DNA from 4 places in the Streptomyces sp. RK62 genome. Region 3 is predicted to be linked to each of the others. Evidence: riboswitches for the same ligand, from Rfam matches in the RefSeq annotation. Region 3 holds a riboswitch; each other region holds the start of a gene.

The links. A riboswitch is a leader RNA that binds a small molecule or an ion and turns the genes downstream of it on or off. The one in region 3 is predicted to bind cyclic di-AMP.
Region 1: another riboswitch for cyclic di-AMP. It lies ahead of KBY32_RS14585 (M23 family metallopeptidase); the one in region 3 lies ahead of KBY32_RS26175 (M23 family metallopeptidase).
Region 2: another riboswitch for cyclic di-AMP. It lies ahead of KBY32_RS35805 (C40 family peptidase); the one in region 3 lies ahead of KBY32_RS26175 (M23 family metallopeptidase).
Region 4: another riboswitch for cyclic di-AMP. It lies ahead of KBY32_RS01130 (LysM peptidoglycan-binding domain-containing M23 family metallopeptidase); the one in region 3 lies ahead of KBY32_RS26175 (M23 family metallopeptidase).

Annotation. Positions count from the first base shown of each region.
Region 1 covers NZ_JAGPYD010000007.1:10,551-18,259, reverse strand. The annotation lists gene KBY32_RS14620 (DUF5819 family protein) at 1-280, opposite strand, end outside; gene KBY32_RS14615 (hypothetical protein) at 292-609, opposite strand; gene KBY32_RS14610 (hypothetical protein) at 656-892, opposite strand; gene ribA (GTP cyclohydrolase II) at 1,066-1,710, opposite strand; gene KBY32_RS14600 (MarR family winged helix-turn-helix transcriptional regulator) at 1,834-2,349, opposite strand; gene KBY32_RS14595 (dihydrofolate reductase family protein) at 2,473-3,606, shown strand; tRNA gene KBY32_RS14590 (tRNA-Met) at 3,770-3,843, shown strand; cyclic di-AMP (ydaO/yuaA leader) riboswitch at 4,146-4,303, shown strand; gene KBY32_RS14585 (M23 family metallopeptidase) at 4,315-5,337, shown strand; gene KBY32_RS14580 (PrsW family intramembrane metalloprotease) at 5,436-6,770, opposite strand; gene trmB (tRNA (guanosine(46)-N7)-methyltransferase TrmB) at 6,893-7,709, opposite strand, start outside.
Region 2 covers NZ_JAGPYD010000003.1:480,096-487,804, forward strand. The annotation lists gene paaD (1,2-phenylacetyl-CoA epoxidase subunit PaaD) at 1-188, opposite strand, end outside; gene paaC (1,2-phenylacetyl-CoA epoxidase subunit PaaC) at 182-1,009, opposite strand; gene paaB (1,2-phenylacetyl-CoA epoxidase subunit PaaB) at 1,020-1,313, opposite strand; gene paaA (1,2-phenylacetyl-CoA epoxidase subunit PaaA) at 1,310-2,287, opposite strand; cyclic di-AMP (ydaO/yuaA leader) riboswitch at 2,567-2,738, shown strand; gene KBY32_RS35805 (C40 family peptidase) at 2,747-4,447, shown strand; gene tgmB (ATP-grasp ribosomal peptide maturase) at 4,503-5,471, opposite strand; gene tgmA (putative ATP-grasp-modified RiPP) at 5,487-5,678, opposite strand; gene KBY32_RS08570 (MFS transporter) at 5,830-7,308, opposite strand; gene KBY32_RS08575 (FAD-binding oxidoreductase) at 7,586-7,709, opposite strand, start outside.
Region 3 covers NZ_JAGPYD010000014.1:112,864-120,572, forward strand. The annotation lists gene KBY32_RS26170 (pitrilysin family protein) at 1-867, shown strand, start outside; cyclic di-AMP (ydaO/yuaA leader) riboswitch at 1,081-1,243, shown strand; gene KBY32_RS26175 (M23 family metallopeptidase) at 1,256-2,041, shown strand; gene KBY32_RS26180 (GntR family transcriptional regulator) at 2,235-2,930, shown strand; gene KBY32_RS26185 (HPr family phosphocarrier protein) at 3,178-3,459, opposite strand; gene KBY32_RS36010 (GNAT family N-acetyltransferase) at 3,637-4,560, shown strand; gene KBY32_RS36015 (acetate--CoA ligase family protein) at 4,708-6,483, shown strand; gene KBY32_RS26195 (DUF5998 family protein) at 6,533-7,120, shown strand; gene KBY32_RS26200 (alkaline phosphatase family protein) at 7,120-7,709, shown strand, end outside.
Region 4 covers NZ_JAGPYD010000001.1:277,852-285,560, forward strand. The annotation lists gene dxs (1-deoxy-D-xylulose-5-phosphate synthase) at 1-77, shown strand, start outside; gene KBY32_RS01110 (aspartate aminotransferase family protein) at 74-1,459, shown strand; gene KBY32_RS01115 (helix-turn-helix domain-containing protein) at 1,531-2,166, shown strand; gene KBY32_RS01120 (DUF6126 family protein) at 2,163-2,285, shown strand; gene KBY32_RS01125 (tyrosine-protein phosphatase) at 2,323-3,120, opposite strand; cyclic di-AMP (ydaO/yuaA leader) riboswitch at 3,690-3,851, shown strand; gene KBY32_RS01130 (LysM peptidoglycan-binding domain-containing M23 family metallopeptidase) at 3,856-4,776, shown strand; gene KBY32_RS01135 (SGNH/GDSL hydrolase family protein) at 5,083-5,868, shown strand; gene KBY32_RS01140 (TetR/AcrR family transcriptional regulator) at 5,935-6,546, opposite strand; gene KBY32_RS01145 (Glu/Leu/Phe/Val dehydrogenase dimerization domain-containing protein) at 6,618-7,709, opposite strand, start outside.

The DNA of each region.
Region 1 (7,709 bases), on a different contig from region 3:
TGCTCTCCTGCGCCTCGCGCACATAGGCGGTGGTGACGTCGTGGTACTCGGTGACGCTCCCGTCCCGGCAGCGGGCCCGGGCCAGCACACCGCGGTCGTCGGCGAGCGGATCCGGTGCGAAGAGCATCCAGTTCTGGACGAAGTAGGGGTTCAAATAGCCCTTCACCTTGTCGAAGTGCTGGACCTTCAACGGGGTGGCGGGGGCCTGGGAGAAGGCGGCGAGAGCGAAGTGAAGGCCCAGAAGGGCGGCGCCGCCGAGCAGCACCGCCCTCCTGGTCATGAGATGACGCGTCACTTGTCGAAGACCTCTTCGACGGACGCGCCGTTGCTGGTGGTGTCCGCCGGGGCGGAGCCGAGGCTCGCGATCCGGACCACGTTGCCGACCTGGCTGCGGATGGCCTGCGTGCCGGCCAGCGCCCGCCCGTGGACGACCGCGGCACGGGCCACGGAGCCGACCCACCGCGGCTGCTTGGCGTCGGTCTTGTGCTCGGCCGCCTGGGCGGCGGAGGTGGTCACCGAGGGCGCCGCGGCCTGGGCGGGAGCCTGGGTGGCGAGCAGGGCGGCCACGCCGCCGAGAACCACACCGGCACCGGCGATTGCCTTCTTCACTTTTGTTCTCCCGTTTTCGTTCTTCCGGCCCATCAGGTCCCTCAGGTCACTGCCACCCGTTGACCGGCCTGCACAGCCGGGCGAAGGGAGGCAGCTGGACGCGGGTGCCGGAGTGCCTTCTGCAGAGACGCTCCACCGCCCGCTCCACCAGGTCGTGCGAGGCGTGTCCATGGAGCGGCACCGACAGCACGGGCCGCTGCTCCGCGGCGGCAGTGGCCGTACCCGTCGACCCCCAGCCCATGGCCGCGGCCGCGACCAGGACGACGATCGACCTGACGCGCACCGGATGACGCCTGGACCGCGCGTTCACTTGCTTCCCCCTTGACCTGACGGGTCGTTCTGACGAGAAGAACGATGCCATCGGAACAGCAGCGTCAGGCTGGTCGCTCATGTCAGCTTCCTGCAGGATGGGCGGCACTTTCCTGCCGCGCGACCGCCTCTCGCCGGGGCCGGGCCCTACGCCAGATGCGCCCCCGCCAACTCCCCCAGCGGCAGTGTGTGCTGGGTGCGGATGACCTTGGCCCGGAGGTAGCGAACGTTGGCCGGGGTGGCGAAGACGCCGGTGGGGACGCGGTCGTGGACCGTGATGCCGAGGTCGCGCAACTGGTCGGCTTTGTCGGGGTTGTTGGAGAGCAGGTCGAGTTCGCCGATGCCGAGGGCGGTGAGCATCTGGGCGGCCGCCGTGTAGTCGCGGGCGTCCTCGGGCAGGCCCAGGGCCGCGTTGGCGGCGTAGGTGTCGAGGCCCTCGTCCTGGAGGGCGTAGGCGTCCAGCTTGTTGTAGAGGCCGATGCCGCGGCCCTCCTGGCGCAGATACAGCAGCACGCCGCCGCGCCGCGCGATGCGCTCGACGGCCTCGCGGAGCTGGGGGCCGCAGTCGCAGCGGGCCGAGCCGAAGACGTCGCCGGTCAGGCACTCGGAGTGGAGGCGGACCAGGGGGGTGGTGCCGGGCTCGGGGGTACCGAGGACGACGGCCACGTGTTCGAGGCCGTCGGCCAGGCCGTGGAAGGTGACCAGTTCGGCGTCGGCGGTGTAGCCGTCGGGGAAGCGCAGCGGGACCCGGACACGGGCGCGCTGGGTGGCGGCTGCGAGGGAGTCGGGCATGCGGGTCTCCGGGTTCCGTGCGGGCCTCTGCTTCAGATTTGAAGCAGCTTCTCGGAGAGTGACCCTACCTCGTGCTTTAACTTTGAAGCAATGACTCCGGGTCACCCCGTCCTGCGGTGTGCGTCACGAACACGGCTTCGACGCACGCCGCCGCCAGGGCACCTCGTCCCCGGCGGTCTGGCCGCGGTCGCCCTCCACGCCCGAGCCGATCGCCGTGAAGATGTCCTCCAGCTGCCCCACCTGCTCCGGGGACAGCCGGTCGAAGATCAGCGACCGCACGGTGGCCACGTGGCCGGGGGCCGCCCGCTCCAGGAGCCGCATCCCCTCGTCGGTGAGGGCGGCGACGCTGCCCCGCTTGTCCACGGGGCAGTCCTCGCGGGCCACCAGACCGTCCTTCTCCAGCCGCGAGACGCCGTACGTCAGCCGGCTGCGGGTGATCTTCAGCCGCTCCGCGAGGTCGGTCATGCGCAGCCGGCGCTCCGGGGCGTCGGACAGCGTGGCGAGAATGGAGTAATACAGATGAGGCATGCCGGCCTCCTGCTGGAGCTGCCGGTCGAGCGCGTCCTCCACGAGCGCGACGGCGGCGATGTAGGCGCGCCAGGCGCGCTGCTCCTCGGGGGTGAGCCAGCGAGTCGTCATGTGTCCAGTGTAGGTTTGTTTCAAACTTGAACCAAGCCGATCAGTCAAGCCTCGATCAGCCAAGCCCGGATCAGCCAAGCACCGATCGACCAAGCACCGATCGCCGAGCGGGAGAGCGCGCCGATGCCGTCGTACCCCTACGTCCTGCTGTCCGTCGCCGTCTCCCTCGACGGCTACCTCGACGACACCGGCCCCGACCGGCTGCTGCTGTCCAGCCCGGCCGACTTCGACCGGGTCGACGAGGTACGGGCCTCCGTGGACGCCATCCTCGTCGGCGCCGGCACCATCCGGGCGGACAACCCCCGCCTGCTCGTGAACTCCGCCGAGCGGCGCGCGGCCCGCACGGCCGCCGGCAAGCCCGAGTACCCGCTGAAGGTGACCGTCAGCGCGTCCGGCGAACTCGACCCGGCGGCCAACTTCTGGCACACCGGCGGCGAGAAGGTCGTCTATACGACGGAGAAGGGCGCCCGGCGGCTGCGCGAGGACCCCGTCGCCGCCGACGTCGTCGCGCTCGGCGACGACCTGGACTGGCGGGAGCTGCTGGTCCACCTCCGCGAGGTGCGCGGCGTCGAGCGGCTGATGGTCGAGGGCGGCGGCACCGTCCACACCCAGCTCCTGCGGCAGGGGCTCGCCGACGAGCTGCAGCTGGTGCTGGCCCCGCTGTTCGTGGGCGACCCCCGGGCGCCCCGCCTCTTCGGCCCCGGCGGGTACCAGGAGGGCCGGCTGCGCCTTGTCGAGACCCGGCGCATCGACGACGTCGTCCTGACCCGCTACGAGCCGACCGCGCCCGGCACCGGCGTCCTCCCGGCAGCCGCGGACCGGCACTGGCTCGCCCTCGCCTGCGACCTGGCCGCCGAGTGCCCGCCCTCGCCGACCGCCTTCAGCGTCGGGGCGGTCGTCGTGGCGGCCGACGGCACCGAGCTGGCGCGCGGGCACTCCCGGGAGGGCGGCGACCCGGTCGTGCACGCCGAGGAGGCGGCCCTCGCCAAGATCGCGCCCGGCGACCCGAGGCTGGCCGGCGCCACCGTCTACACCAGCCTGGAGCCCTGCACGCACCGCTCCTCCCGGCCCACGCCCTGCGCCCGGCTGATCCTGGCCGCCGGAGTGCGGCGGGTCGTGACGGCCTGGCGCGAGCCGGACACCTTCGTCACGGACGCCGACGGCAGCGGGATGCTCGCCGCCGCGGGGGTGGACGTGCTGGTGCTGCCCGAGTACGCGGGACGGGCCGCGGCGCCCAACGCCCATCTGGCGCCCTGATGCGCGCGCTGCCCTGCGCCCCGGCGCCCGATCTGATGTGACACGTCCCGCACCACGGCGACAAAAGCCCTGGTCAGAGGGGGATCGTCGGCGCGGGCAGGACGGGTGTGGCGGTAAGGCGTGTGCGGTGGGTCCCGAGAATGGCGTACAGTAGAGACATCGCCGCGGGGTGGAGCAGCTCGGTAGCTCGCTGGGCTCATAACCCAGAGGTCGCAGGTTCAAATCCTGTCCCCGCTACTGAAGACTCAGGGCCGGAACTTTCGAGTTCCGGCCCTGAGTGTTTTCCCTTCCCTGCCGCGCCCCGGCACGCTGTCACGGAACGTGAGGGAGCGAACCCCCTCCGCATAACAATTGACGTACCGTCAGCAATGGAGGAGTGGTCGTGCGCGAGTCAACTCGCCCGATTTGGGCCGCTGATGACCCGTAAGTCCAGCCGGAAAACGTTAATGATCAAGTGGAACAGCTTGGAATACGCACCCCGCGTCTATTAACGTTCGATAACGCAGCGCGGTCGTCCCAGCCGTCACAAGAGTCGGCTCCGTGCGCACACGCTTAATCCTGTAGAGGAACCGGGGAACCACCACCTTGGGGTGAATCTCGCGGATACCACCGTGGCGACACGGCACGTATACGCGCGTAGGAGACCTTCCTGCTCCGAACCCGTCAGCTAACCCGGTAGGCGAGAAGGAAGGAAAGGAGTACGCCCACGTGGCGTCGAACCGTCCTGCCCCGCAAGCCCCCTTCGTGCCGGGCCAGCGCACCGCCGACACCTTCGGCTACGACCTGCACCGCACCGACGAGGGCCCCTTCGAGGAGTGGAACCCCACCGCGGAGTCCCTCCGTCCCGTTCGCGGCAGGCACCGCGTCTCCAAGCAGCGCGGCGGGGGACTCGCCCGCAGCTCCACGGTTCTCGGCGTCGGCGTCATAGCGGCCGTCGGCGCGGGCGGCATGGCCACCGCGCAGAGCGGCAAGCCCCCGGTCGCCATCACGATGCCGGACCTGCCCCTGATCTCCGACGACGACTCCGCCGCGGACGACAGCGCCACCGCCCTCAGCACGATGGGCGAGACCGCCGAGGAGACCGCCCAGAGCGGTTCCGACGCCGGCGAGGCGCTGCGCAGCCGGATCATCGCGCAGGCCGAGCTCCAGCAGGACCAGGTCGACAGCAAGGCCGCCGCGGCCGCCGTCGCCGCCGCCGAGAAGGAGGTCGCCGAGGCGGCCGCCAAGGCGGAGAAGGAGGCCAAGGAGCAGGCCGCCGCCGCCAAGGCCGCCGCCGAGGAGGAGGCCGCCAAGAAGGCCGAGGCCGAGCGCCTCGCCGAGCTGGCCAAGCAGTACACCCTGCCGACCTCCTCGTACACGCTCACCTCGACCTTCGGTGAGGCCGGCGCCTACTGGTCGTCCGGGCACCACACGGGCCTCGACTTCGCCGCGCCGACCGGCACGCTGATCAAGGCCGTGCACTCCGGCACGATCACGTTCGCCGGCTGGGACGGCTCGTACGGCTACAAGACCGAGCTCACCCTCGACGACGGCACCGAGGTGTGGTTCGCGCACCAGTCCTCGATCAGCGTCAGCGTCGGCCAGAAGGTCGCCACGGGTGACGTCATCGGCCGCGTCGGCGCCACCGGCAATGTGACCGGTGCCCACCTCCACCTGGAGGTGCACCCCGAGGGCAGCAGCGGCGGCATCGACCCGCTGGCCTGGCTGCGGAGCAAGGGCCTCACTCCCTGAGCGCCTTCCCCGTCTGAACCCCGGCAGTCCTGACGACGACCCCCCGACGTCAGGGCTGCCGGTTCTTCGTCTGTGCCGCGCCGCCCTCCCCGACCCGTCTACCCGAGGTAGGGGTTCCAAACCGGGGCTTGCGGTCCGCCGTGGGCGTGCCCGTTCGGGGCGTACGGCTGCTGCCACCAAGTGCCGTGCGCCGCGGGCACGTACGCGGGGACCGGCCGGGTCCGCGCGGTGACCGCGTACTGCAGGGCCGGGCGGGCCCACGCGCGGCGCAGCCACAGCTCGTTCAGCAACTCGCCCTCGCGGGCCACGTAGTCCTCGCCGGCCCGGCCCCTACGGCCCCGGCGCCTGAGGAACGCCAGCGAGGTGGCGTACGCCTCGTACTGGGCGACCGCCCGGGCCGCCGGCCGTCCGCCGTGATGGCGGGCGTACTGCCGGGCCACCCGGCGGTCGCGCATCGAACCCAGCGCGAACGGCTCGGCGGGGGACAGCCATCCGGCGACGGCGTAGGCGGGCAGCTCCTCGCGGACGGTCCGCAGTTCGCGGTACCGGGTCCACAGCACCAGCCAGACCAGCAGCCCGAACGCGGGCACCATGAAGGCCGCGTACACGGCGAAGAACCCGAACTCGCCGAACGTCGAGGAGCCGTTCCACAGGGCGTGCATGCCCATCGCGAGCAGCAGCCCGGACAACGGCAGCAGCACGCGGCGCACCCGCTGGCGGTCCCCGGCCAGCGCGGCGGCGCCGAAGCCGATGCCGGTGAGCACGGTGAACAGGGGGTGCGCGAAGGGCGACATGACGACGCGGACGAAGAAGGTCGCCGCGGTCACCGAGGCGATGCCGCTGCCGCCGGACAGCTGGTCGGTGCCGAAGGCGGTGCCCAGATAGAGGATGTTCTCGGTGAAGGCGAAGCCGGTGGCGGTGACACCGGCGATCACCACGCCGTCGAGGATGCCGCTGAAGTCCCGGCGCCGGAAGAGGAAGACCAGCAGGACGGCCGCCGCCTTCGCCGTCTCCTCCACGACGGGCGCTATGACCGTCGCGCCCAGGGTGTCCGCGTGGGACGGGTCGGCGGTCGCGGTCGCTATCCAGCGGGTCGCGAAACTGTTCGCCACGATCGCTATGAGCGCCGCCGCGCAGGCCCCCCAGGCGAAGGAGAACACCAGATTCCGCCAGGGGCCCGGCTCGACGCGGTCCAGCCAGCGGAAGGACGCGACGAGCAGCGGGACGGGCAGGACCGCGAGGCCCAGCCCGACCAGGAAGCCCTCCGTGCCGGTCTGTTCGCGCACCAGGGCCAGGATGACGAGCCCGGACAGCGCCAGCAGGGTGCTGAGCGCGGCGTAGGGCACCCATCGGCGCTGCCACCAGTGCGCGTGCCGCAGGGCCCCGCCGGCGGGGGCGGGGGGATGCGTCGGGTACGGGGGGCTGGTGGCCACGGCATCGACCCTAACGAGACGGGGGCGCCGCCCGCAGCGGCGCGAGGGGGCCGGGGCGCCGGTGAGGGGGGTGGTGTCGGTGGTGCTGTGTGCTCTCGTACGTGCTGTTGCGCCCGCTGCTCCTACCGCTGTACGCGGCGGAAGAGCAGGTCGTTCACCACATGACCCTTGTCCAGTCCCTGGCCTTCGAAACGGGTCAGCGGCCGGTGCGCGGGACGCGGCGCGAAACCGCCCCCGGGCTGGGTGTTTTCGAACTCCGGATGGGCCGTCAGCACGTCCAGCATCTGCTCGGCGTACGGCTCCCAGTCGGTGGCGCAGTGCACCAGCGCGCCCGGCTTCAGCCGGGTGGCGGCCAGGTCCAGGAACGCGGGCTGGATGAGCCGCCGCTTGTGGTGCCGCTTCTTCGGCCAGGGGTCCGGGAAGTAGACGCGCAGCCCGTCGAGGGAGTCCGGCGCGAGCATCTCGCGGAGCAGGATGATGGCGTCGCCGTTGCCGACGCGGACGTTGCTCAGGCCGTGGAGCTCGGCGAGGTTGAGCAGATTGCCCTGGCCGGGGGTGTGCACGTCGACGGCGAGGATGTTGGTGTCCGGGTCGGCGGCGGCCATCTGCGCGGTGGCCTCGCCCATGCCGAACCCGATCTCCAGCACGACCGGGTGGTCGTTGCCGAACAGCTCGGCCAGGTCGATGACGCGCTGCCCGTCGATGTCCAGGCCCCACTGGGGCCACAGCCGCCGCAGGGCATCCGCCTGGCCGGTGGTGACCCGGCTGCGGCGCGGCTGGAAGCTGCGGATCCGCCGCTCGAAGTGCGACCCGGCCGGGTCGGGCTTCGGCCCCTCGGGGAACCGCGGCTCCCCCTTGGCCCGGGCGTGCGGGACGGGGTCGCCGGGGGTGCGGGGGCCCTGCTCGCCGGGGGCGCCGGAGGAGACGGGGGCCCCGGGC
Region 2 (7,709 bases), on a different contig from region 3:
CGCATCTCGGCCATCGCGGGGCAGCCGGAGTAGGTCGGGGTGAGGCTCGCGACGACCGTGCCGTCCTCGGTCAGCTCGACGTCCCGCAGGACGCCCAGGTCGGCGAGGGTGAGCATGGGCAGCTCGGGGTCCGGCACCTGGGCGGCGATGTGCCGGGCGCGCCGGGCGTCGAGGAGCGTCGTCACCATGTCGCCTCCGGGTGCGCGCGGGCGACGCCCTGCAGCTCGGCGAGGAGCGGGGCGAGGTGCTCGGTGTGCTCGCCCTCGCGTCCGCAGCCGGGCAGCGGGCGGTACACGGGCATCGGCAGTCCGGCCGCGTCGGTGACCTGCTTGAGGTCGGCGACGACCTCCTGCCGTACGTCGAACGCGGTGAACAGCTCGCCCAGATAGGGGGCGACCTGCTCCTGGGCGCGGCGCATACGGCGGTGGGACTCCTCGGTGCCGTCGCCCAGGCGCACCGCCCACTCGGCGGCGTACTGCCGGTGGTAGCGCAGTTCCTTGGCGCCCTTGGTGGCGATCGCCGAGAGGACGGGGTCGGGGTGGGACGCCAGCCGCTCGAAGTGCGCGAGCCGCCAGCTGGACAGCACCAGCAGCCGGACGATCGTGAACGCGAAGTCGCCGCCTGGCAGTTCGGCCAGGCGGACGTTGCGGAAGTCGGCGGCGTCGCGGAAGTAGGCGTACGCGTCCTCGTCGCGTCCGGTGCCGTCGGTCTGGCCGGCGCGGGAGTAGAGCAGCCGGGCCTGGCCGAGCAGGTCGAGGCCGATGTTGGCGAGCGCGACCTCCTCCTCCAGCTCGGGGGCGCGGGTGACCCACTCCCCCAGGCGCTGCGCCGAGACGAGCGCGTCGTCGCCGAGGGCGACGCACAGGGCGGCCAGCGCTGCGGCGTCGACGCCGTCCGGCACGGTGGTGTCGACGCCGTGCAGCGGGTCCTCGAAGCCGGTGCCGTAGGCCCAGCGGGTGTCGTCCTCGTGTCCCTCGGCGAGGGTCAGATAGACATGGTCGTCACTCATGCCCTCTCCTTCAGATGTGGGGGACGTCGTCGGGGATGTCGTAGAAGGTCGGGTGGCGGTAGACCTTGTCGGCGCTGGGCTCGAAGAACGGGTCCTTCTCGTCGCGCGTGGAGGCGGCGATGTGCTCGGAGCGCACGACCCAGATGCTCACGCCCTCGTTGCGCCGCGTGTACAGGTCGCGGGCGTGGGTCAGCGCCATCCGGTCGTCGGCGGCGTGCAGCGAGCCGACGTGGACGTGGTTCAGTCCGCGCTTGCCCCGGACGAACACCTCGTACAGCGGCCAGTCCTGCTTTCCGGTGCTCATGCCACCGCTCCCTTCTCCGCGCGGGCGGCCTGCTTGGCCGCGTGGGCGGTGGCCGCCTCCCGCACCCAGGCGCCCTCTTCGTGGGCGCTCCTGCGTCGTTCCATCCGCTGTGCGTTGCACGGGCCGTCGCCCTTGATGACCCGCATCAGCTCGTCCCAGTCGGGCGTGCCGAAGTCGTGGTGGCCGCGCTCGGCGTTCCAGCGCAGCTCCGGGTCGGGCAGGGTGACGCCGAGCTTCTCGGCCTGCGGGACCGTCATGTCGACGAAGCGCCGGCGCAGCTCGTCGTTGCTGTGCCGTTTGATCTTCCAGGCCATCGAGCGGGCCGAGTTGGGCGAGGAGTCGTCGGGCGGTCCGAACATCATCAGGGAGGGCCACCACCAGCGGTTCACCGCGTCCTGGACCATCTCCCGCTGGGCCTCGGTGCCGCGCATCATCGTCATCAGCAGCTCGTAGCCCTGCCGCTGGTGGAACGACTCCTCCTTGCAGATCCGCACCATCGCGCGTGCGTACGGTCCGTAGGAGCTGCGGCACAGCGGCACCTGGTTGCAGATCGCGGCGCCGTCCACGAACCAGCCGATCACGCCGACGTCGGCGAAGCTCATCGTGGGGTAGTTGAAGATCGAGGAGTACTTCTGGCGGCCCTCGATCAGCCGCTCGGTCAGGTCGGCGCGGTCGGCGCCCAGGGTCTCGGCCGCCGAGTACAGGTACAGACCGTGTCCGGCCTCGTCCTGCACCTTGGCGAAGAGGATCGCCTTGCGGCGCAGCGAGGGCGCCTTGGTGATCCACTCCCCCTCCGGCTGCATGCCGATGATCTCCGAGTGGGCGTGCTGCGCGATCTGCCGGATCAGCGTGTTGCGGTAGCCGTCCGGCATCCAGTCCCGCGGCTCGATGCGCTGGTCGCGCGCGATCGTCGCGTCGAAGTGCTCCTCAAGCGGCCCTTGTGGGGGCGCCTCGGTGGAGTGTGAGGTCGTCATCGCTCCCGCTTCCCAACCGACCATTCGTTCGGTACCAGTGTGACGTGTTTCGGATGGCTGGGCAAGACCTTGACCGAGCGCCGGAGGGGTCGCGTGCGTCGCTACCCTCCGTATTCACGCAGGCGCATGGCGCGGCGGCGATGACCGACCGCCGTCACGAGCGTCGAAGGTCACAAAAACGTATCGGACATTTCACACGTCAATCTTCACTGCAGGCACACAAGTTGGCTAAGTTACGGCCCAGGACGCGCGTTGAACTCCGGCGATCCCCGCCGGGACGTGCGACCTCCGCCGAGTCGGCGCGTCCTTCGGGGCCGCGGAGCCGGGGACCCAACCGAATCATGGGGTGAATCGACCCGAGGCCGTGACGGGCCGGGTCGTAGGGCACACCTTCCGACGCGAAACGCCCGAACCCGTCAGCTAACTCGGTAGGCGGAGTACGGAAGGAGCACGTCGCCCATGGCGCCGGAACGCACCGGCATGCGCAACTCCGCGCTCGCCTCGGCAGCAGCCCTCACCTCGGTGGCCCTGCTCGGCCAGTCGGCCGGCGCCGCCCAGGCGGACGAGGGGCCGAGCCGCGAGGAGGTCAGTCGGCGGGTCAGTTCGCTCTACGACCGGGCCGAGACCGACACGGGGACCTTCAACGCCACCCGCGCCTCGTCCACGGGACCGCGCAAGCGCGCGGGCAGCCCGGCGGCCTCCGGACGCGACGGTGACGGCGGCCGTGGCGCCGCCCCGCTCGACGACGTGGCCCGGCAGTGGTTCGACATCGCCCGGTCCAAGCTCGGTCCGACGGTGCAGGCCACGCTGCCCAAGGACCGGATGCCGGAACGGCCCGCCGCCCCGGCGCGGGGTGCGCGCCCGTCGGCCGGGGGTGAAGGGGCGCGCGAGATATCTGGGCGTACGGCCTTGGAGCTGCCTGCTGGATCGGGTGCCCCTGTCGCCGAGTTGACGTCCGGTGCCTCGCGTTCGGCGGCTGTGGGTGAGCTGACGGCGGGGCCTGTGGCGGCTCTGCCCGCGGGCGGTGAGGCGGGGGGCGCGCTGGCCCTTCCGGCGGCGCCTGCCGCGTCTTCTGCGCCTGTCGTGCAGCCTGAGGTCGATCAGCGGGCCTCCCTGCGTACGACCAAGGAGCGCAGCCAGCGGAAGTTGGCGCAGGCGCGTGAGTTGCTGTCGGCGTACACCGGGCGGTCCATGGCGGCGATCGAGGCGCCGGCCGCTGTTCCTGCGACTGCTCCTGCCCCTGCCCCTGCTTCGGCGCAGAACCAGTGGGATGCCCTGGAGGCGCAGAGCCCCGCCGATCTGATGACGGTTCCGCCCGGTTCGACGGCTTGGACCGGGCAGTCCTCGGAGGCGTCGGCTGCCTCGGCTGCGTATCTGACGGCAACTCCTAGCGGTGGCCCGGAGTTGAGGGGCCCTCAGGGTTACGGCGTGCCTGACGCGGGCTTCTCCGCGGCTGCGGCTGCCCAGACGGGGAGCTTCCCGGCGGTCGACCAGACCGGCGGCTTCCCTGTGGTCGACCAGACCGGTGGGTTCCCCGTGGTCGACCAGACCGGTGGGTTCCCCGTGGTCGACCAGACCGGTGGGTTCCCGATGGTGGACCAGACCGGGAGCTTCCCCGCGGTCTCGCAGACCGGGAGTTTCCCGGCTGTCGGTCAGATAGGTGGCTTCCCCGCCGTGGACCAGACCGGCAGCTATCCGGCGGTGGCGCAGACGGGTGGCTTCCCGGCGGTGGACCAGACCGGCAGCTTCCCCTTGGTCGCTCCGACCCCCGCGGCAGCTCCGGCGGCGGCCCCTGCGGCCCCGCAGGACAGCCGGGCCCTGCGGGCCCTGGAGTTCGCCCGGGCCCAGACCGGCAAGCCCTGTGTCTGGGGCACGACGGGACCCAACACCTACGACGGCCCCGGGCTCACCCAGGCCGCCTGGAAGGCCGCCGGTATCGCGCTCCCCCGCACCGCCCAGGAGCAGGCCACCGCCGGCCAGGGAGTCGCCCTCACACACCTGGAGCCCGGTGACCTGGTCCTGTACCACGCCGGTCACGTCGGCATCTATTCCGGCAACGGCATGATGATCCACGCCCCCGGCCCCGGCACGGTCATCCGCGAGGAGTCCATCCACTACGCCGGCGAGGACGCGATCCACAGCGCGATCCGGCCCGCCTGAGACGAACGCACCCCCGACGCCGTCGTGTCGGGGGTGCGTTCGTGGTCGTAGGGGCTCAGGGGCGCCCGATGCCGGCTTCCTTGCCGCGCCGGTCCGGGCGGCGCTGCAGCGCCAGCCAGTCGGCGACCGCGGCCGCGATCGGCTGCCCGGTCTCCAGCTCGACGAAGCCGAACTGACCCCCCTGGTTGCACTCCAGAAACCACCAGATGCCGTCCTCGTCCTCCGCGAAGTCGAAGGCGGCGTACGCCAGTCCGGCCAGGGTGACGTACTCCTGCACCGACTTGCCGATCCGGCCGGGCACCGGGACCGGTTCCCACGGATGCCCGGTGTCGCCGTACCGGCCGTCGATCTGGTCGGGTTCGGCGGTCTTGCGCGCGGCGAACATTCTGGTGCCGACGCAGGTCAGCCGGATGTCCGCCCGCTTGGGGACGTACCGCTGGAGCAGGGCCGGTCCGGCCGCGACGGCGGAGAAGTCCGCGTCGGGGCCGATCAGGGTGGTGGGCAGGGCCAGCGGAGGCTCGCCGGGCGGCGGTCCGGAGGCGGACTTCACCACGACCTCCTTGTGCTGCTCGACGAACGCGCGCGCCAGCCGCGGTGCCGTGGTGAACACCGTGGGCGGTACGGCGAACCCGCTGAGGTGGGCGAGTCTGAGCTGCCAGGGCTTGAGCCGTGCCTGGTCGGCGTTGCGGGGATGGTTCATCCACCGTGCGGCGGCGGAGTGCAGCATGCCGTACAGCGCCTGCCGGGTCTCGGCGGTCAGCCAGGGCGAGGGGTCCGGTGCGTGGGCGGCCGGTTCACCGGGCCGGCGCACCCAGATGGAACGCAGCCCTCCCATCGACAGCACATGGCCGTTGACCGACAGATGCCCGTCGAAGTCGCCGTGGGCGTAGTCCGCGGACAGCACGGCCTTGCCGGGCAGGTCGGCCGGGTCCAGCCGCAGCACGGGCGTGCCCGTGGCGTGCAGTTCGCTCACCACCATGTCGGCGGTCACGTCCTCCTCGGACGTGAGGATCAGTACCGTCATGCGCCGGCCGGTTCGTCAGTCGTCGAAGTGGGTGGCGGAACCGGCCGTGGACGTCGTCGTGCCGGCGGCGAGGAGGAGATCCGGGTCGCTGACGGCCGGGCGGCCGTCGGGCAGCATGTTCAACTGCCGGGCCGGGTCGAACGTGTACGGCGTCACCGCCTGGGTGACTCCTCTGGGGAACGCGTAGTTCAGGGTGAAGGGTCGCATCGAAACCTCCGCGGTCGCGTGATGCCTGCGCTACCGTCCCTTACGCGCCTGTTGTGTAACGCATTCACTACATCCAGCCACATGGGGGGTGAACGTCGTCACACCCAACGGGGTGATGTGGGAGCCGCGTTGGGGCTCCGCGGGGTGCCGGTCAGGCCGCCGGTACGCCGCCGCCCTGGAGGCGTTCGAGGTCCGACGGGCGCACCTGGATGACGAGCAGGGCGATGACCGCGGCGATCGCCGTGAAGATCGCGGCCGTGATGAAGGCGGCGGAGACACCGGCGCTGAGGATCTCGTCGGCGAACCGCGCCGGGAGCTGTCCGGTGCGTTCGAAGCGCAGCCGTTCCAGCGGGGTGGCCTGGGCCAGGAAGGCCGGGATCTGTTTGTCCGCCTCGTTGTTGCTGGCCGTCCCGTACATGGTGACCAGGATCGACAGTCCCAGTGATCCGCCGACCTGCTGGGTGGCGTTGAGCAGCCCGGATGCGGCACCGGTCTCCGCGGGGGTCACGTTGGACAGCGCCATCAGCGTCAGGGACACGAACTCCATGCCCATGCCGAGACTGAAGACCAGCATGGGTCCGAGGATGCTGCCCAGGTAGGTCGAGTGGACGTCGGTCAGGGTCAGCCAGGCCAGCCCGGCGGCGGCCAGGATCGCCCCCGTCACCATGAACGGTTTCGGCCCGTACTTGGGCAGGAGCTGGGAGGCGAGCCCGGCGCCGACCGCGATGACGGCGCTCACCGGCAGGAAGGCCAACCCGGCTTGCAACGGGCTGAAGTCGAGCACGTTCTGCACGAACAGCGTGAGGAAGAAGAACATCCCGAAGATCGCCGCGGCGAGGCTCAGCATGATGCCGTAGGTGCCCGCGCGGTTGCGGTCGGCGAACATGTGCAGCGGTGTGATCGGCTGTCTGGACCGCTGCTCGACCAGGATGAACAGCAGCAGGAAGACGACGGCCGCCCCGAACGAGCCGAGCGTCAGCCCGTCCCGCCAGCCCTCCTGCGCGGCCCGGATGAAGCCGTAGACGAGCAGCACCATGCCGATGGTCGACGTCATCGCGCCCAGGATGTCGAAGTGCCCGGCGTGCCGCTCGGACTCGCGGATCCAGCGAGGTGTGGCAAGCACGATGAGCAGGCCGATGGGCACGTTGACGAACAGCACCCAGCGCCAGTTGAGCCACTCCACGAGCATGCCGCCGGCCAGCAGCCCGATCGCACCACCGCCCGCCGACACCGCGGCGAAGACCCCGAACGCCCGGTTGCGCTGCGGTCCTTCGGGAAACGTCGTGCTGATCAGCGCGAGCGAGGTCGGGGAGGCGATGGCACCGCCGACGCCCTGGAGGGCGCGAGCGCTGAGGAGTTGCCACTCGTTCTGGGACAGTCCGCCGAGCAGCGAGGCCAGGACGAAGAGCAGCACACCGAAGACGAACACCCGTCGTCGGCCCAGGATGTCGCCCATCCTGCCGCCGAGGAGGAGCAGTCCGCCGAAGGTGAGCGTGTAGGCGTTGACCACCCAGGACAGGCTGGTCGTCGAGAAGTCCAGCGACCGCTGGATGTCCGGGAGGGCGATGTTCACGATGGTGATGTCGAGCACCACCATCAGCTGACAGGAAGCGATGACGAACAGCGCCATGGCGTTGCCGCGGCCTTTGTCCCGCTCCGCGTCCTGCGGGGTGGTCGTTGCTTGGGGTGTCGGCTCCGAAGGGCTCATCGCATCGCCGTGGGCGGGGGTTCGGGGGCCGGGTCGGAATCGGACTGGCTGCCCGCCACCTTTCGACCGTACGCCGGTGCCGTACGCCCCTCCAGTCGATCACCGACCGGACGGCACGGGCCTCTTGAGGGGCACGCGGGCCCGCCCGTCGACACGCCCCGGCCGTCGTCGGGGCGCGTGTAGGGGGACGGTTGGCTGCTCAGGCGGCCGGGGGGATGTTCTGGTTGGCGCGGAAGAAATTGTCCGGGTCGTACGTCCGCTTGACGGCGGCGAGCCGGTCGTAGTGCCCGCGGTAGGTGTTCCGGACGCGGTCCGTCCCCTCC
Region 3 (7,709 bases):
TCGCGCATGTCGCGCCCGCGCCAGGGCACCGAGGAGACCGTCGCCGGCATCGACTCCGCGGCCGTACGCGCCTTCTTCGAGCGGCATGTCCGCCCCGCCACCTCCACCGTCGTGGTCGTCGGCGACCTGACCGGCGTCGACCTGGACGCCCTGCTGGGCGACAGCCTGGGTGCCTGGACCGGTTCGCAGGCCGAGCCGCGTCCCGTCCCGCCGGTCACCGCGGACGACACCGGGCGGGTCGTCATCGTGGACCGCCCGGGCGCCGTCCAGACGCAGCTGCTGATCGGCCGGATCGGACCCGACCGGCACGACCGTGTGTGGCCCGCGCAGGTGCTCGGCACGTACTGCCTCGGCGGCACCCTCACCTCCCGGCTGGACAAGGTCCTGCGCGAGGAGAAGGGCTACACGTACGGCGTGCGCGCCTTCGGGCAGGTCCTGCGCTCCGCGCCGGACGGCACCGGCGCCTCGATGCTCGCCATCACCGGCTCCGTCGACACCCCGAACACGGGCCCCGCCCTGGACGACCTGTGGACCGTCCTGCGCGGGATCGCCGCCGAGGGACTCACCGACGCCGAGCGGGACTTCGCCGTGCAGAACCTCGTCGGGGTGGCGCCGCTGAAGTACGAGACGGCCGCCGCCGTGGCGGGCACCCTGGCCGACCAGGTCGAGCAGCATCTGCCCGACGACTACCAGGCGAAGCTGTACCAGCAGCTCGCCGCCACCGGCACCGTCGAGGCCACGGCCGCGGTCGTGAGCGCCTTCCCGGCCGACCGCCTCGTCACGGTCCTCGTCGGGGACGCCTCGGCGATCCGGGAGCCCGTGGAGGCCCTCGGCATCGGTGAAGTCACCGTCGTGACGGCCGAGTAGAGGATTCGCCGGCCCCGCTGCGGACCGGCGCGCGAGGCGAGCCCCGGTGACGGCTGTGTCACCGGGGCTCCCTTATGCCCGAATTGATGCGGAGGTTGCCTGTCTGCCCTGTGGGATGCGCTACAAAAGCCCCGATCCGTTTGGGAATTGAAAGCCGCCCCGCTTAGCGTCTTCCGGGCTGTTCGTCCAGCAGTGCGCCGCGTCCGCGGCACCGGACAGTCATCGCCGAGTCCCCGTACGGCGCGAGCCAGGGGAGCCGGGGACCCACGCAGTCCCTGGGGTGAATCGGACGCCCGCGCAGCCGCGAGGGGGTCCGTAGGAGACCTTCCTGCTCCGAACCCGTCAGCTAACCCGGTAGGCGAGAGGGAAGGAAAGGATCAGCCACCACATGGCGTTCAGTTGCGCCTCGGGGAAGAACCGCCCCTCCGGGAAGCACCGCAAGCCCGGCCGGTTCGAGCGCACCACGGCCCGCGCGGCCGGTGTCGCCGCCCTCACCGCCACCGGCGTCGTGGGCACCCTCGCGGCCCCCGCGCTGGCCGCCGAGCCCGCCGCGGAGCAGACCGGTCTCATGCCGGTCGTCGCCGTCGAGGACACGATCGCCCTCCAGATCGACGCGCAGGCCGCCGCCCAGGAGCGGGCCGCCGCCGAGGCCGCGGCCCGTAAGCAGGCCGCCGAGGAGGCCGCGCGCCACCTGGCCGCCGAGAAGGCCAAGGAGGAGCGCGAGGCCAAGGAGCGAGCCGCCCGGGAGGCCGAGCGCAAGCGCCTGCTGTCCTACGTCTCCCCGATCGCCGGGTCGTACGTGTCCACCTCGTACCAGTCCGGCGGGGCCGTCTGGTCCTCCGGCAGCCACACCGGTATCGACTTCCACGCCGCGAGCGGCACCTCCGTGCACGCGGTCGGCGCCGGCACCGTCGTGGAGGCCGGCTGGGGCGGCGCCTACGGCAACAACGTCGTGATCAAGATGAACGACGGCACCTACACCCAGTACGGCCACCTGTCGTCGATCGGCGTCTCGGTCGGCCAGACGGTGACCCCCGGCCAGCAGATCGGCCTGTCCGGCGCCACCGGCAACGTCACCGGGGCGCATCTGCACTTCGAGGCGCGCACCACCGCCGAGTACGGCTCCGACATCGACCCCGTCGCCTACCTCCGCTCGCACGGCGTCGACATCTGAGACCTCCGGCGTCTCCGACCGCCTTACCGCAGCCCCGGCTCCCGAGCCGGGGCTTTCGGTCTTTCTGGACAATGACTGTCCAAAAAATATCCATGGATTCCGGCCTGCCGTCGGAAATTCACGCTCCTTGCCATAGAGTCGCTGAACACACGTCATTCGTCGACGTTTCACGGGGATTAAGGCGGAGGTCGGCATGCGAATTCCGGCGCACTCGGTGTGCACCGCGATCCGGGACGACATCGTCGCCGGTGTCCTGGAGCGCGGCGGCCGTCTCACGGAGGAAGTCCTCGCCCGCCGCTACGGCGTCTCCCGCGTCCCCGTGCGCGAGGCGCTGCGCACCCTGGAGGCGGAGGGCTTCGTGGTGACCCGCCGGCACGCGGGCGCGTGCGTGGCGGAGCCGACCGAGCAGGAGGCCGCGGACGTGCTGGAGATGCGCACCCTGCTGGAACCGCTCGGCGCCGCCCGGGCCGCCCAGCGGCGCACCGAGGCCCACCTCAAGGTGCTGCGCGGGCTGGTCAGGCTGGGGCAGGAGCGGGCCAGGGGCGGCAACAGCGAGGATCTGCGCTCGCTGGGCGGCTGGTTCCACGAGACGCTGGCCCAGGCGTCCGGCAGCACCGCGCTGACCTCGACGCTGACCCAGCTGCGGCACAAGATCGCCTGGATGTACACCGTGGAGGCGTCCGCCGACCCCGCGGAGACCTGGGCCGAGCACGGCGCGATCGTGGACGCGGTGGCGCGCGGCGACGGCGAACGCGCCCGCGCGCTCACCACCCTGCACACCGAGCGCGGGCTGTCCGCGCACCGGCTGCGCTTCGGCTCGGGCGGCGACCGCACGGAGCGTGTGAGGAATTCGCAACATGCCGTAAACATGCCGAGCCTACGGAATTAACACCGGCACCGTATACAAAGAAGAGCAATTCCGGGGCGATGAATTCTCGCTGCCCTTTTTAGGTTGCTCGGGCAATTATGGAGCCCGCCGCCGTGAAATTGCATGCGCTTCGAGCGGGAATCCGGCGGGAAAGGCGAAGCCGTGCCGGTGGAAAAGGTCGAGCCGCGCCGGACGGAAAGACGAAGCCGCGCCCACCGGTCAGGCGGACGCGGCTTCCGGTGTCCGTGCGGGAGGCCCGCCCGGACCCTCAGACCGTCGCGGGCAGTTCGTCGAGGCCCTCGGCGACCAGCTTGGCCAGACGGTCGAGGGCGGCGTCCGCGCCCTCGGCGTCGGAGGCCAGGACGATCTCCTCGCCACCCTGGGCGCCCAGGCCCAGGACGGCCAGCATCGAGGCCGCGTTGACGGGGTTGCCGTCGGCCTTGGCGATGGTCACCGGGACTCCCGTGGCCGTGGCGGCCCGGACGAAGATGGAGGCGGGGCGGGCGTGGAGACCCTCGGCCCAGCCGACGTTGACGCGGCGCTCAGCCATGTGTTGCTGCCCTTCGTGGTTCAGGGTTGTCTAGACCAGTTTCCCACACGAGGGGTGCCCGGCGGAACGGGCCGGGCGCCCCTGCCTCGACGGCCGCCGGATCCCGGCCCCGGCCCGCGGGACGTCGGGAACAGCCTGCCTCGCGCCGGTGTCGTACGCGAGCCGTAACCTGGCCCCATGCAGAGCGCCTCGGACCGGCACGTGTACCCCGCCCACTGGGAAGCCGACGTGGTGCTGCGCGACGGCGGCACCGCCCGCATCCGCCCCATCACCGTCGACGACGCCGAGCGCCTGGTCAGCTTCTACGAACAGGTGTCGGACGAGTCGAAGTACTACCGCTTCTTCGCGCCCTACCCACGCCTGTCCGCCAAGGACGTCCACCGTTTCACCCACCACGACTTCGTGGACCGGGTGGGACTCGCGGCCACCGTCGGCGGCGAGTTCATCGCCACCGTGCGGTACGACCGGATCGGCGCCGACGGGACGCCCGCGTCCGCCCCCGCCGACGAGGCCGAGGTCGCCTTCCTCGTCCAGGACGCCCACCAGGGGCGCGGCGTCGCCTCCGCCCTGCTCGAGCACATCGCGGCGGTCGCCCGGGAGCGCGGCATACGCCGGTTCGCCGCCGAGGTGCTGCCCGCCAACAACAAGATGATCAAGGTGTTCACGGACGCCGGGTACACCCAGAAGCGCAGCTTCGAGGACGGCGTCGTCCGTCTGGAGTTCGACCTGGAGCCCACCGACCGCTCGCTCGCCGTGCAGTACGCGCGCGAGCAGCGCGCCGAGGCCCGGTCCGTACAGCGCCTCCTGGTGCCCGGATCGGTCGTCGTCGTCGGTGTCGGGCGCACCCCGGGCGGCGTCGGCCGCGGCGTCCTCGGCAACATCACGGACGCCGGGTTCACCGGCCGCGTCTACGCGGTGAACAGGGCGTTCCCGAAGGACCTCGAGGAGATCGACGGCGTGCCCGCGCACCGGTCCGTGCGCGAGATCGAGGAGCAGGTCGACCTCGCGGTCGTCACCGTCCCCGCCGAGCATGTGCCCGACGTCGTCGCCGAGTGCGGTGAGCACGGCGTCCAGGGACTGGTCGTCCTCTCCGCCGGATAAGCCGAGAGCGGCCCCGAAGGACGCGAGCGGCAGCGCGCCCTCGTCCGGCAGGCGCGCAGCTACGGCATGCGGATCATCGGCCCCAACGCCTTCGGCGTCATCAACACCTCCGACCAGGTCCGGCTGAACGCCTCCCTCGCCCCCGAGATGCCCCGCCCCGGCCGGATCGGGCTGTTCGCCCAGTCCGGTGCCATCGGCATCGCGCTGCTCTCCCGGCTGCACCGCCGCGGCGGCGGCGTCACCGGGGTCACCGGCGTGTCCACGTTCGTCTCCTCCGGCAACCGCGCCGACGTCAGCGGCAACGACGTCCTCCAGTACTGGTACGACGACCCCGACACCGATGTCGCCCTCATGTACCTGGAGTCCATCGGCAACCCCCGCAAGTTCACCCGTCTCGCCCGGCGCACGGCGGCGGCCAAGCCGCTGGTCGTGGTCCAGGGCGCCCGCCACGGCGGCGCCGCTCCCCAGGGCCACACCGTCCGCGTCACACGGCTGCCGCACGCCACCGTGTCCGCGCTGCTGCGCCAGGCCGGTGTGATCCGCGTCGACACCATCACCGAGCTGGTCGACGCGGGGCTGCTGCTCGCCCGCCAGCCGTTGCCGGCCGGCCCCCGGGTGGCGATCCTCGGCAACTCCGAGTCGCTGGGCCTGCTCACGTACGACGCCTGCCTCGCGGAGGGGCTGCGCCCCCTGCCGCCGCTCGACCTGACGACCGCGGCGTCCGCCGCCGACTTCCACGCCGCCCTGTCCCACGCGCTCGCCGACGACACCTGTGACGCCGTCGTGGTCACCGCGATCCCGGGGATCGGCGACGCCTCGACCCGGGACGCCGAGCTCGCCGAAGCCCTGCGGTCGGCGGCCGAGCGGGTGCCGGGCAAGCCGGTCCTGGTCGTCCACGTCGAGCTGGGCGGACTGGCCGAGGCCCTGTCGGCCGCCGCCAGCACCGCACCCCGGACCGGCGCCACGGCCCGCGGCACCCTGCCCCGCCCCCACCCCGTCCGCCCCCTCGACTTCCCGGCCGACCCGCAGCCCGGACCGGACGGCGACGGTGACGCCGCACCCCGTCTCATCCCCGCCTACCCGGCCGCCGAACGAGCCGTCCGCGCACTCGGCGAAGCCGTCAAGTACGCCCAGTGGCGGCGCGAGGCCGCCGAACCCGGCCGTGTCCCCGAGTACGACGACATCGACGAGAAGGGCGCCGCCCGGCTGATCGACCGGCTGCTCGCCCGCGGCCAGGGCCTCACGCTCGGCACCGACGACACCTGCGAGCTGCTCGGCACCTACGGCGTCCGGGTGCACCGCGCGCTGCACGCGCCCACCGCCGACGCCGCCGTGGAGGCCGCCGAGACGCTCGGCTACCCCGTCGCGCTCAAGGCCACCGCGCCCCATCTGCGGCACCGCGCCGACCTCGGCGGCGTCCGGCTCGACCTCGCGGACGAGGAGCAACTGCGGCGGGCGTACACCGAGTTGGCCGAGCTGTTCGGCAAGCCGGAGGAGCTCAGGCCGGTCGTGCAGCGCATGGCGCCACGCGGCGTCGACACCGTCGTACGCGCCGTGATCGACCCGGCGGCCGGTGCCGTGCTGTCCTTCGGGCTCGCCGGTGCCGCCTCCCAGCTGCTCGGGGACATGGCGCACCGCCTGGTCCCGGTCACCGACCGCGATGCCGCCTCGCTGGTCCGCGCCATCCGGACCGCCCCGCTGCTGTTCGGCTGGCGGGGCTCCGCACCCGTCGACACCCCGGCCCTGGAGGAGCTGCTGCTGCGGGTGTCACGGCTGGTCCACGACCACCCCGAGGTCGTCGCCATCACCCTGGAACCGGTGGTCGTCGCCGGGCACGGCCTCAGCGTGCTCGGGGCCTCCGTGCGGCTGGCGCCGCCGCCCGCCCGCGACGACCTCGGGCCGCGGACCCTGCCCGCCTACTGAGCACCTTGACCGGTGCCTCGCAGTCAGTGCACCCCCGTAGGATGGCGTCATGGCCAAGACCAGTACGACGACCCAGGGGCTGCGTGCGGCGATCGAGCGCAGCGGCTACTACCCGGCCCTCGTGGCCGAGGCGGTGGAGGCCGCCGTGGGCGGCGAGCCCATCCGGTCGTACCTGGTCCACCAGGAGACGACGTTCGACCAGAACGAGGTGCGCCGGCATGTGACCGTGCTCGTCCTCACCCACAACCGCTTCATCGTCAGCCACACCGACGAGCAGGCCGCCGACAGCACCTCCCCGACGCCGTACGCCACGACGTCCACCGAGTCGGTCAAGCTCGGCCGGATCTCGTCGGTCGTCGTCAGCCGTGTCGTCGCCAACCCGGAGCAGTACACGCCGGGCACCCTGCCCCGCGAGATCGTCCTCACCATCGGGTGGGGCGCGGTCTCCCGGATCGACCTGGAGCCCGCCGCCTGCGGCGACCCCAACTGCGAGGCCGACCACGGCTACACGGGCAGCTCGACGGCGGACGACCTCAGCCTGCGCGTCAGCGAGGCCGGTGACGGTCCGGAGACCGTCCGCCAGGCCCTTCTCTTCGCCCAGTCGCTCTCCGAGGCGACCGCGGACGTCGCCCGCTGATGGTCCACACCGCCGCCTGGGACGCCCACCCGGAACCCCTCGCCGTCGCCTCCGCCCCCGCCCCCCAGTACGGCGGCGGATCCCTCGCCGACCTGCTGCCCACGCTGGCCGCGGGCATGGGCGTACCGGACATGACGGCCGCGATCACCGAGCTGTCCGCCGCCGACCGCAACTGCGTGTTCCTGATCGACGGGCTCGGCTGGGAGCAGCTGCGGGCGCACCCCGACGAGGCGCCCTTCATGACGTCGCTCCTCGCCGGCTCCCGAGGCGGCAGCGGGAACCCCATCACCGCGGGCTTCCCGGCGACCACGGCGACGTCGCTCGCCTCCGTCGGCACCGGCAAGCCGCCCGGCGTCCACGGCCTGCCCGGCTACACCGTGCGCAACCCCGACACCGGCGAGCTGATGAACCAGCTCCGCTGGAACCCGTGGACGCCGCCGCAGATCTGGCAGCCGTACCCCACCGTCTTCGAGCTGGCGCACCGCGCGGGCGTGCACGCCGCGCAGGTCTCGTCCCCCACCTTCGAGAACACCCCGCTCACCAGGGTCGCCCTCAGCGGCGGCCGCTTCCTCGGGCGCCTGGCCGGCGA
Region 4 (7,709 bases), on a different contig from region 3:
GGGCGTCCGGCGGCCCGGCGAACACCGGCCGCCCCACGGGCCGTTCCGTCGCGTCAGTCAAGGAGAAGGCTGAATGACCACCGAGTTCGACCTCGGGCGGCTGCTCGCCGAGCGCGGAGCCGAGCGCTACGAGCTGCACACGCGGTACCTCAACCACCAGCTCCCGCGCATGCTGCACACCATCGGCTTCGACAAGGTGTACGAGCGGGCCGAGGGCGCCTACTTCTGGGACACCGACGGCGAGGACTACCTCGACATGCTCGCCGGGTTCGGGGTGATGGGCCTGGGCCGCCATCACCCCGTCGTCCGCAAGGCGCTGCACGACGTCCTGGACGCCCAGCTCGCCGACCTCACCCGCTTCGACTGCCAGCCGCTGCCCGGGCTGCTGGCGGAGAAGCTGCTCGCCCACAGCCCTCATCTGGACCGGGTGTTCTTCGGAAACAGCGGCACGGAGGCCGTGGAGACCGCGCTGAAGTTCGCGCGGTTCGTCACCGGCCGGCCCAGGGTGCTGTACTGCGACCACGCCTTCCACGGGCTGACCACCGGCTCCCTGTCCGTCAACGGCGAGTCCGGCTTCCGGGACGGCTTCGCGCCGCTGCTGCCCGACACGGCCGTCCCGCTCGGCGACCTCGACGCCCTGGCACGCGAGCTGAGGAAGGGCGACGTCGCCGCGCTGATCGTCGAACCGATCCAGGGCAAGGGCGTGCACGAGGCCCCGCCCGGCTATCTGCGGGCCGCCCAGGAGCTGCTGCACCGGCACAAGGCGCTGCTCATCGCCGACGAGGTGCAGACCGGCCTCGGCCGGACCGGCGACTTCTACGCCTACCAGCACGAGGAGGGCGTAGAGCCGGACCTGGTCTGTGTGGCGAAGGCCCTGTCCGGCGGTTATGTGCCGGTCGGCGCCACCCTCGGCAAGGACTGGATCTTCAAGAAGGTCTACTCGTCCATGGACCGGGTGCTCGTCCATTCGGCGAGCTTCGGCTCCAACGCGCAGGCCATGGCGGCCGGGCTCGCCGTGCTGTCCGTCATGGAGGACGAGCAGATCGTCGCGGGCGTACGGGCCACCGGCGAGCTGCTGAAGTCACGGCTGGCCGCCCTCACCGACAAGTACGAGCTGCTCGCCGACGTACGCGGGCGCGGCCTGATGATCGGCATCGAGTTCGGCCGCCCCGACTCGCTGAAGCTGCGCAGCCGCTGGACGATGCTCCAGGCCGCCCGCAAGGGTCTGTTCGCCCAGATGGTCGTGGTGCCGCTGCTGCGGCGGCACAGGATCCTCACCCAGGTCTCCGGGGACCATCTGGAGGTCATCAAGCTGATCCCGCCGCTGATCATCGGGGAACGGGAGGTGGACCGGTTCGTCGACGCCTTCACGGACGTCATGGACGACGCGCACAGCGGCGGAGGCCTGATGTGGGACTTCGGCAAGACACTGATCAAGCAGGCGGTCGCCAACCGGTGAGGGGCCTCGCCGCGCTTTGCCTCTGAGGCAACAAATTTGCCCCTGAGGTAAGGCTGCGGCTGAATGGGAGCATGAGCTCCTCCGAGAACCCGCCCGGTCACGGGGCGGCCGGACCGGCCGAGGCCGCCCTGCCGGCCGTCGCGCCGCAGCTGCGGGCGCTGCGCCGCCAGGCGGCCCTCACCCTGGAGAGCGCGGCCCGTGCCGCCGGGCTGTCGCCCGCGCATCTCTCCCGGCTGGAGACCGGTCAGCGGCAGCCGTCGCTGCCGATGCTGCTCGCGCTTGCCCGTGTCTACGGTACGACGGTCGGCGAGCTGCTGGGCGAGAGGGTCCCCGACCGGGACGCCGTCGTGCGCGCCGCCGACATGGAACCCACCGCCGCCGGCGGCTGGACCTACTGGCAGGCCGGGGTCTCCGGCCGCGCCATGCAGGCCCTGCGGGTCCATGTGCCGTACGGGTCGCAGGGCGACATCGTGCGGGTGCATCCCGGCGAGGAGTGGCTCCACGTCCTCAAGGGGCGGCTGCGGCTGCGCCTCGGCGACACCATCCACCGGCTCGCCCCCGGGGACAGCGCGCACTTCGACTCGCTCACCCCGCACCGCATCGCCGCCGAGGACGACGGCGGGGTCGAGCTGCTGTTCGTCCACACCCTGTTGCAGAGCCCCACGGCCACCCTGTGCCTGGGCCCGACCCCTGGAGTGACGCCATGAGAGACATGGAGGAGAAGTTCCCGCGCGCCCTGTGGGTGCGGCTCATCATCTACATCGCGGTGGGGCACGTCTTCGCCGCCTTCATCTACTTCCTCTTCGAGGCGGGCGGCGGGCAGTAGACGTACCCCGTGTCCCTAGGGTCGTATCCCGCGTCCCTCAGTCGAGCAGGCGCTCCCGCAGGCGCTCCCGGGCCTCCGGCGTGAGCCGCAGGCCCTGCTCCAGGTAGGTGTCGACGTCGCCCCAGGTCGCGTCGATCGTGTCGAAGGCCGCCGTCAGGTACTCCGCCCGCGCGTCGAACAGCGGGCTCAGCAGCTCCATGACCTCGGGCGAGTAGGCCGAGGGGTTGCTGCCGCTGCGCCGCACCTTGTAGCGGCGGTGCTTCTCGTTGGACTTCAGGTAGTCGGTGACGATCGCCTCGCGCTCGACGCCGACGGCGAGCAGCGTCACCGCGACCGACAGGCCAGCCCGGTCCTTGCCGGCCGCGCAGTGCATCAGGGCCGGGACGCTGTCCTCCACCAGGGAGTGCAGGATCCGGGAGTGCTCGGCGGTCCGGTCCGTGACCATCGAGCGGTAGGAGGCGATCATCCGGTCGGCGCCCTTGCCGTCGGCCAGGATCCCCCGCAGCTGGTCGAGGTCGCCGTCCCGGACCATCTTCCAGAACTCCGCGCCGTCCGCCGGGTCCGACAGCGGCAGATTCACATTGCGGACGCCCGGCAGCTCGACGTCGGGACCCTCCAGCTTCTGGTCCGCCGCATTGCGGAAGTCGAAGATCGTGTGCAGGCCCAGCGAGTCGAGGAAGGCGGCGTCCTCGGGGGTGGCGTGGGCGAGGTGGCCGCTGCGGAACAGCACGCCGTGCCGCACCCGTCGTCCGTCCACGGTGGGCAGGCCGCCCACGTCGCGGAAGTTGCGCACACCGGCCAGTTCGGGCTCGGTCGACGGGATCTGCTGCGTCACGGGGGCTCCTCCCGGTCGGCCCCGCCGGCGCGGCTCGGCGATGAGGCCGGCGAGGTGCGACTCCGACGATACGACATGGCTGCGTGCGCCATTCAGTTGTCCACAGGGGATGACTCGGTGGCAATGGGTCGAAACGGGCGAAAGTCGTCTGATGTCATCTTTGCGAGCGGGTGCTTCGTCCGGTTTTGCGCGCACCTCATGTCGTATTCGGATCGGAATCGACGGGAAGGTTCAATGGGTCGGATATCCACCGGCGTCGCATCTAGGGTTTCTGTCCGAATTGATGCCTTCATTCCAACTCGCTCCGTAATAAGGAAAGCTGGAGCAGCGTCACGTGAGGAGCGTCATATCCGTGACGGTGTGTCGCCCGTCATGTCCACGTAATCATCATGCTTTTCCCGGGACTTCGAGCAATCAGGCCCCTTCGAAATGCACGCAGGGTGACCGTTGAATGCCGTAAGGGATCAAGGTGAGCGCATTCGGGCGGAACCCCTCACTTGTTCCCTTGCGTCTCTCTCGCTTACGTTCGCCACCAATCCGGACGGACGCCTAATCCTGCCGCCGACCGGAATCCGCGCACACCCACCCGTACACGGCAGGAGCGGGGGACCCACAGGTACTTCGCCTGTTCCGGTCTCCGGAACAGGCTTGGGGTCAAGTCGCGTCCCGACGCGACCGGGCATCTCCAGCCCGCACCCGACAGCTCACCTCGTAGGCGCCGGAGAGGAATTCGTCATGCCCGCGAAGGGTAAGCACCGCCGTCCCAAGTCCCTGCGCTTCACCCGGACGATCGCCGTCGCCGGAACCGGTGGCGCCGCTCTCGCGCTGCCGCTGATCGGGGCCACCGGCGCAAACGCCGCGACCGGCCAGTCCGTCCCGGAGAAGGCGGTCCAGTCCGTCCAGGTCGCGGCCAAGAAGGCGCCGGCGCAGAAGACCTCCGCCCAGAAGACGCGCACCTACGAGGTGAAGCGCGGCGACTACCTCGCGAAGATCGCCGACCAGCAGGACGTCCGCGGCGGCTGGAAGAAGCTCTACGCCGACAACCGCGAGGCCGTCGGCGCCGACCCGTCGCTCATCCACCCGGGTCTGAAGCTGTCGATCGGCACCAAGGCCGAGAGCGCCGCCCCGAAGGCGTCCGCCCCGGCCCCGTCCGCGTCGAAGTCCTCGGCGAAGCCCGCCGCCAAGCCCGCCGCGCCGCAGAAGGCCGCCCCGGCCGCCCAGAGCGCCGACGAGGCGAGCACCGTCAACGGCTTCAGCGCCCCGGTCTCCGCCGCCGCCGTCGGCACCTCGTACAAGGTCGCGGGCAGCATGTGGTCCAGCGGCTACCACACCGGTGTGGACTTCTCCGCCCCCACCGGCACCCCCCTGAAGGCGGTCGGCGCCGGCACCGTCGTCTCCGCCGGCTGGGGCGGCGCCTACGGCAACCAGGTCGTCATCCGGCTCGCCGACGGCTACTACGCCCAGTACGCCCACCTGTCCTCGCTGTCCGTCTCCAGCGGCCAGACGGTGACCGCGGGCCAGCAGATCGGCCTCTCCGGCGCGACCGGCAACGTGACCGGCCCGCACCTGCACTTCGAGATCCGCACCGCGCCGGGCTACGGCTCCGACGTGGACCCGGTGGCCTACCTCCGCTCCAAGGGCGTCGCCATCGGCTGACCCCCGCACACGGCGCGCACCACCTCCCTGACACGCATGCGCACCACCTGCCTGACACGCACGCCGAAGGCCGGACCCCACCCCCGGGTCCGGCCTTCGGCCTGTCGTCGTCGTGCGCCCGCGGGCGCACGCGCGAGCGTTTCGGCGGTCAACGCCCCTGTCCGGAGCCGTATTCCGGACTTGGCGAAGGCTTTGGCAGTGGCTTATCTCACCGCTCGTCAACCCCTTCCTACGGTCGCGTAGGTCACATCGGAAGGTGAATCATGTCCCGACGTGACAGACGATTCGAAGAGTGACAGCAGAGCAGTGATCGGGTCGTACGTCGCGGTGGGGGACAGCTTCACCGAGGGCGTCGGCGACCCCGGCCCCGACGGGTCGTTCGTCGGCTGGGCCGACCGGTTCGCGGTCCTTCTGGCCGACCGGCGCCCCGAGGGCGACTTCCGGTACGCCAACCTCGCCGTGCGCGGGCGACTGCTGGACCAGATCGTGGCGGAACAGGTCCCCAAGGCCGTCGAACTCGCCCCGGACCTGGTGTCGTTCTGCGCGGGCGGCAACGACATCCTGCGGCCCGGCACCGACCCCGACGAGGTCGCCGAACGGTTCGAGCGGGCCGTCGTCCGGCTCACCTCGGCCGCCGGCACCGTGATGGTGACGACCGGCTTCGACACCCGTGGCGTCCCCGTGCTGAAGCACCTGCGCGGCAAGATCGCCACCTACAACGGGCACGTCCGCGCCATCGCCGACCGCTACGGCTGCCCGGTGCTCGACCTGTGGTCCCTGAGGACCGTCCAGGACCGCCGGGCCTGGGACAGCGACCGGCTCCACCTCTCTCCCGAGGGGCACACGCGCGTGGCGCTGCGCGCGGGCCAGGTCCTGGGCCTGGAGATCCCGGCCGACCCGGACCAGCCCTGGCCGCCGCTGCCGCCCCGGGGGACGCTGGAGATCCGCCGCGACGACGTCCAGTGGGCGCGCGAGTACCTGGTGCCGTGGATCGGACGGCGGCTGCGCGGCCAGTCGTCCGGCGACCATGTGACGGCCAAGGGCGCGCTCTCGGCGTACGACATCAAGATGCGGATCGAATCGGTGGCCTGACCCGGGGGGACGGACGGGGGAGCGCGGTGCCGCCCGGGGACCCTGCCGGTCGCGGGCGGCGGCCGCTCAGCGCGGCGAGGCCGTCAACGCCGTCCGGTCCAGGCCCAGTTCCCGGGCCAGCGCCTCGTCCACCCACTCCTGCGCCCGCGCGCGGGACAGCGACCCGGGGTACGACGTCAGCTGGACGGCGAGCCCGTCCAGGAGGGCGCTCAGGCGCAGCGCGGCGGCCGCCGGGTCCGGGCACGCGAACTCGCCCGCCTCCGCACCCTCGGCGAGGACCCCGGCGAGGGCGCTCTTCCACTGCCGGTCCAGCTCACGGGTGACCTCCCGCAGGGCGGGCTCGCGCAACGCGGCCGCCCAGCCCTCGATCCACAGCCGCCAGCCCTTGGCCTGGCCGGTCGGCGCGTACCAGCGCACGGCCGCCCGCAGCCGCCGTACCGCCGTCGTACGGCGGCCCAGGATGCCGCGCAGCCGCGCCAGGTCGCCCTCGGCCGCGTGGGCGAACGCGGCGGCGACCAGCTTCTCCTTGGTGTCGAAGTGATAGAGCACCAGGGCGTTGCTCACCCCGAGCGCCGAGGCCACGTCGGCGATCCTGACCGCCGCCACGCCCCGCGCCTCTATCTGCTCCACGGCGGCCCGCAGCAGGTCCGTCCGCCGCTCCGCCACGCTCAACCGCACTCTCGCCCTCGCCACGCCGTCACCCTAACGGCCCGCGCCGACCCGGCCCGTGGCCTCCGGTCGCCCGGAGGTCAGTGGTGCCGGCCGAACCGTTCGGCGATCACCGGGAGCCGGTCGGCGGCCAGCGCGTGGGCGGCGGCCCTCGGTGTCGTCCCGTCGGCCTCCGCGCGGGCCAGCGTCAGGTCGGTCAGCGCCCGCATGGCGCGCCGCGTGTACGCGAAAGCCTCCTCCGCGTCCGGGCCGATGTCCCCGAACAGCGTCCACCACCACCAGGCGTTCGTGGCGGAGTTGACGACGACGTCCGGCAGCACGGTGACGCCGCGCGCGGCCAGGAGCGCCTCCGCCTCCGGACGGACGGGCATGTTCGCGGCCTCCGCGATCCAGCGGGCGGTGATCCGCCCCTGGTTGGCGGTGTCCACCGCGTACGACACGGCCGCCGGCACCAGCACCTCCGCCTCCGTCGCCAGCCAGGCGTCCCCCGGCAGCTCACGGTCCCCGGGGCGCAGCGCCGCGCGGTCCACCGTCCCGTAGGCGTCCCGCGCCGCCAGCAGCGCCTCGACGTCGAGACCCGCGGGGTTGGCGACGGTCCCCTTGATGTCGGCGACGGCCACCACGGTGAGCCCCGCGCGCGCGAGGAACCGCGCCGTCGCCCCGCCCATCGTGCCCAGGCCCTGCAGTGCGACACGGGTCCGCCAGCGCGGCGCCCCGGCCCGGTCCAGTGCGGTGAGCACCGACTCGGCCACGCCGCAGCCGCCCACCAGCTCGTCGAGCCCGATGCCGTCGACGCCCACCTCGAAGGCCTCCGCAAGCCGACGGCGGGCCGCCGCCTCGTCGTCCAGCAGCGGATAGACCGCCTGCACGGACGAGACGAGCCCGACCTCGCGGGCGGCCCGGTCCACCACGTCCTGGCTGAGCCCCAGGTCCTCGCCCGTGGTCCACATGGTCTCGATGTACGGCCGCATCGCCCGCAGGTAGCGCACCAGGACCCCGTACGCCTCCGGGTCCCGCGGATCGCAGTCGATACCGCCCTTGGCGCCGCCCAGCGGGACGTAACGGGCGTCCGGGTCGTAGTGCAGCGCCTCCTTGAGCGTCATGCCCGCGGCCAGCCCCGCGATCTCCTCCAGCGTGCAGCCCGGCCGCATGCGCAGCCCGCCGCTGGAGAC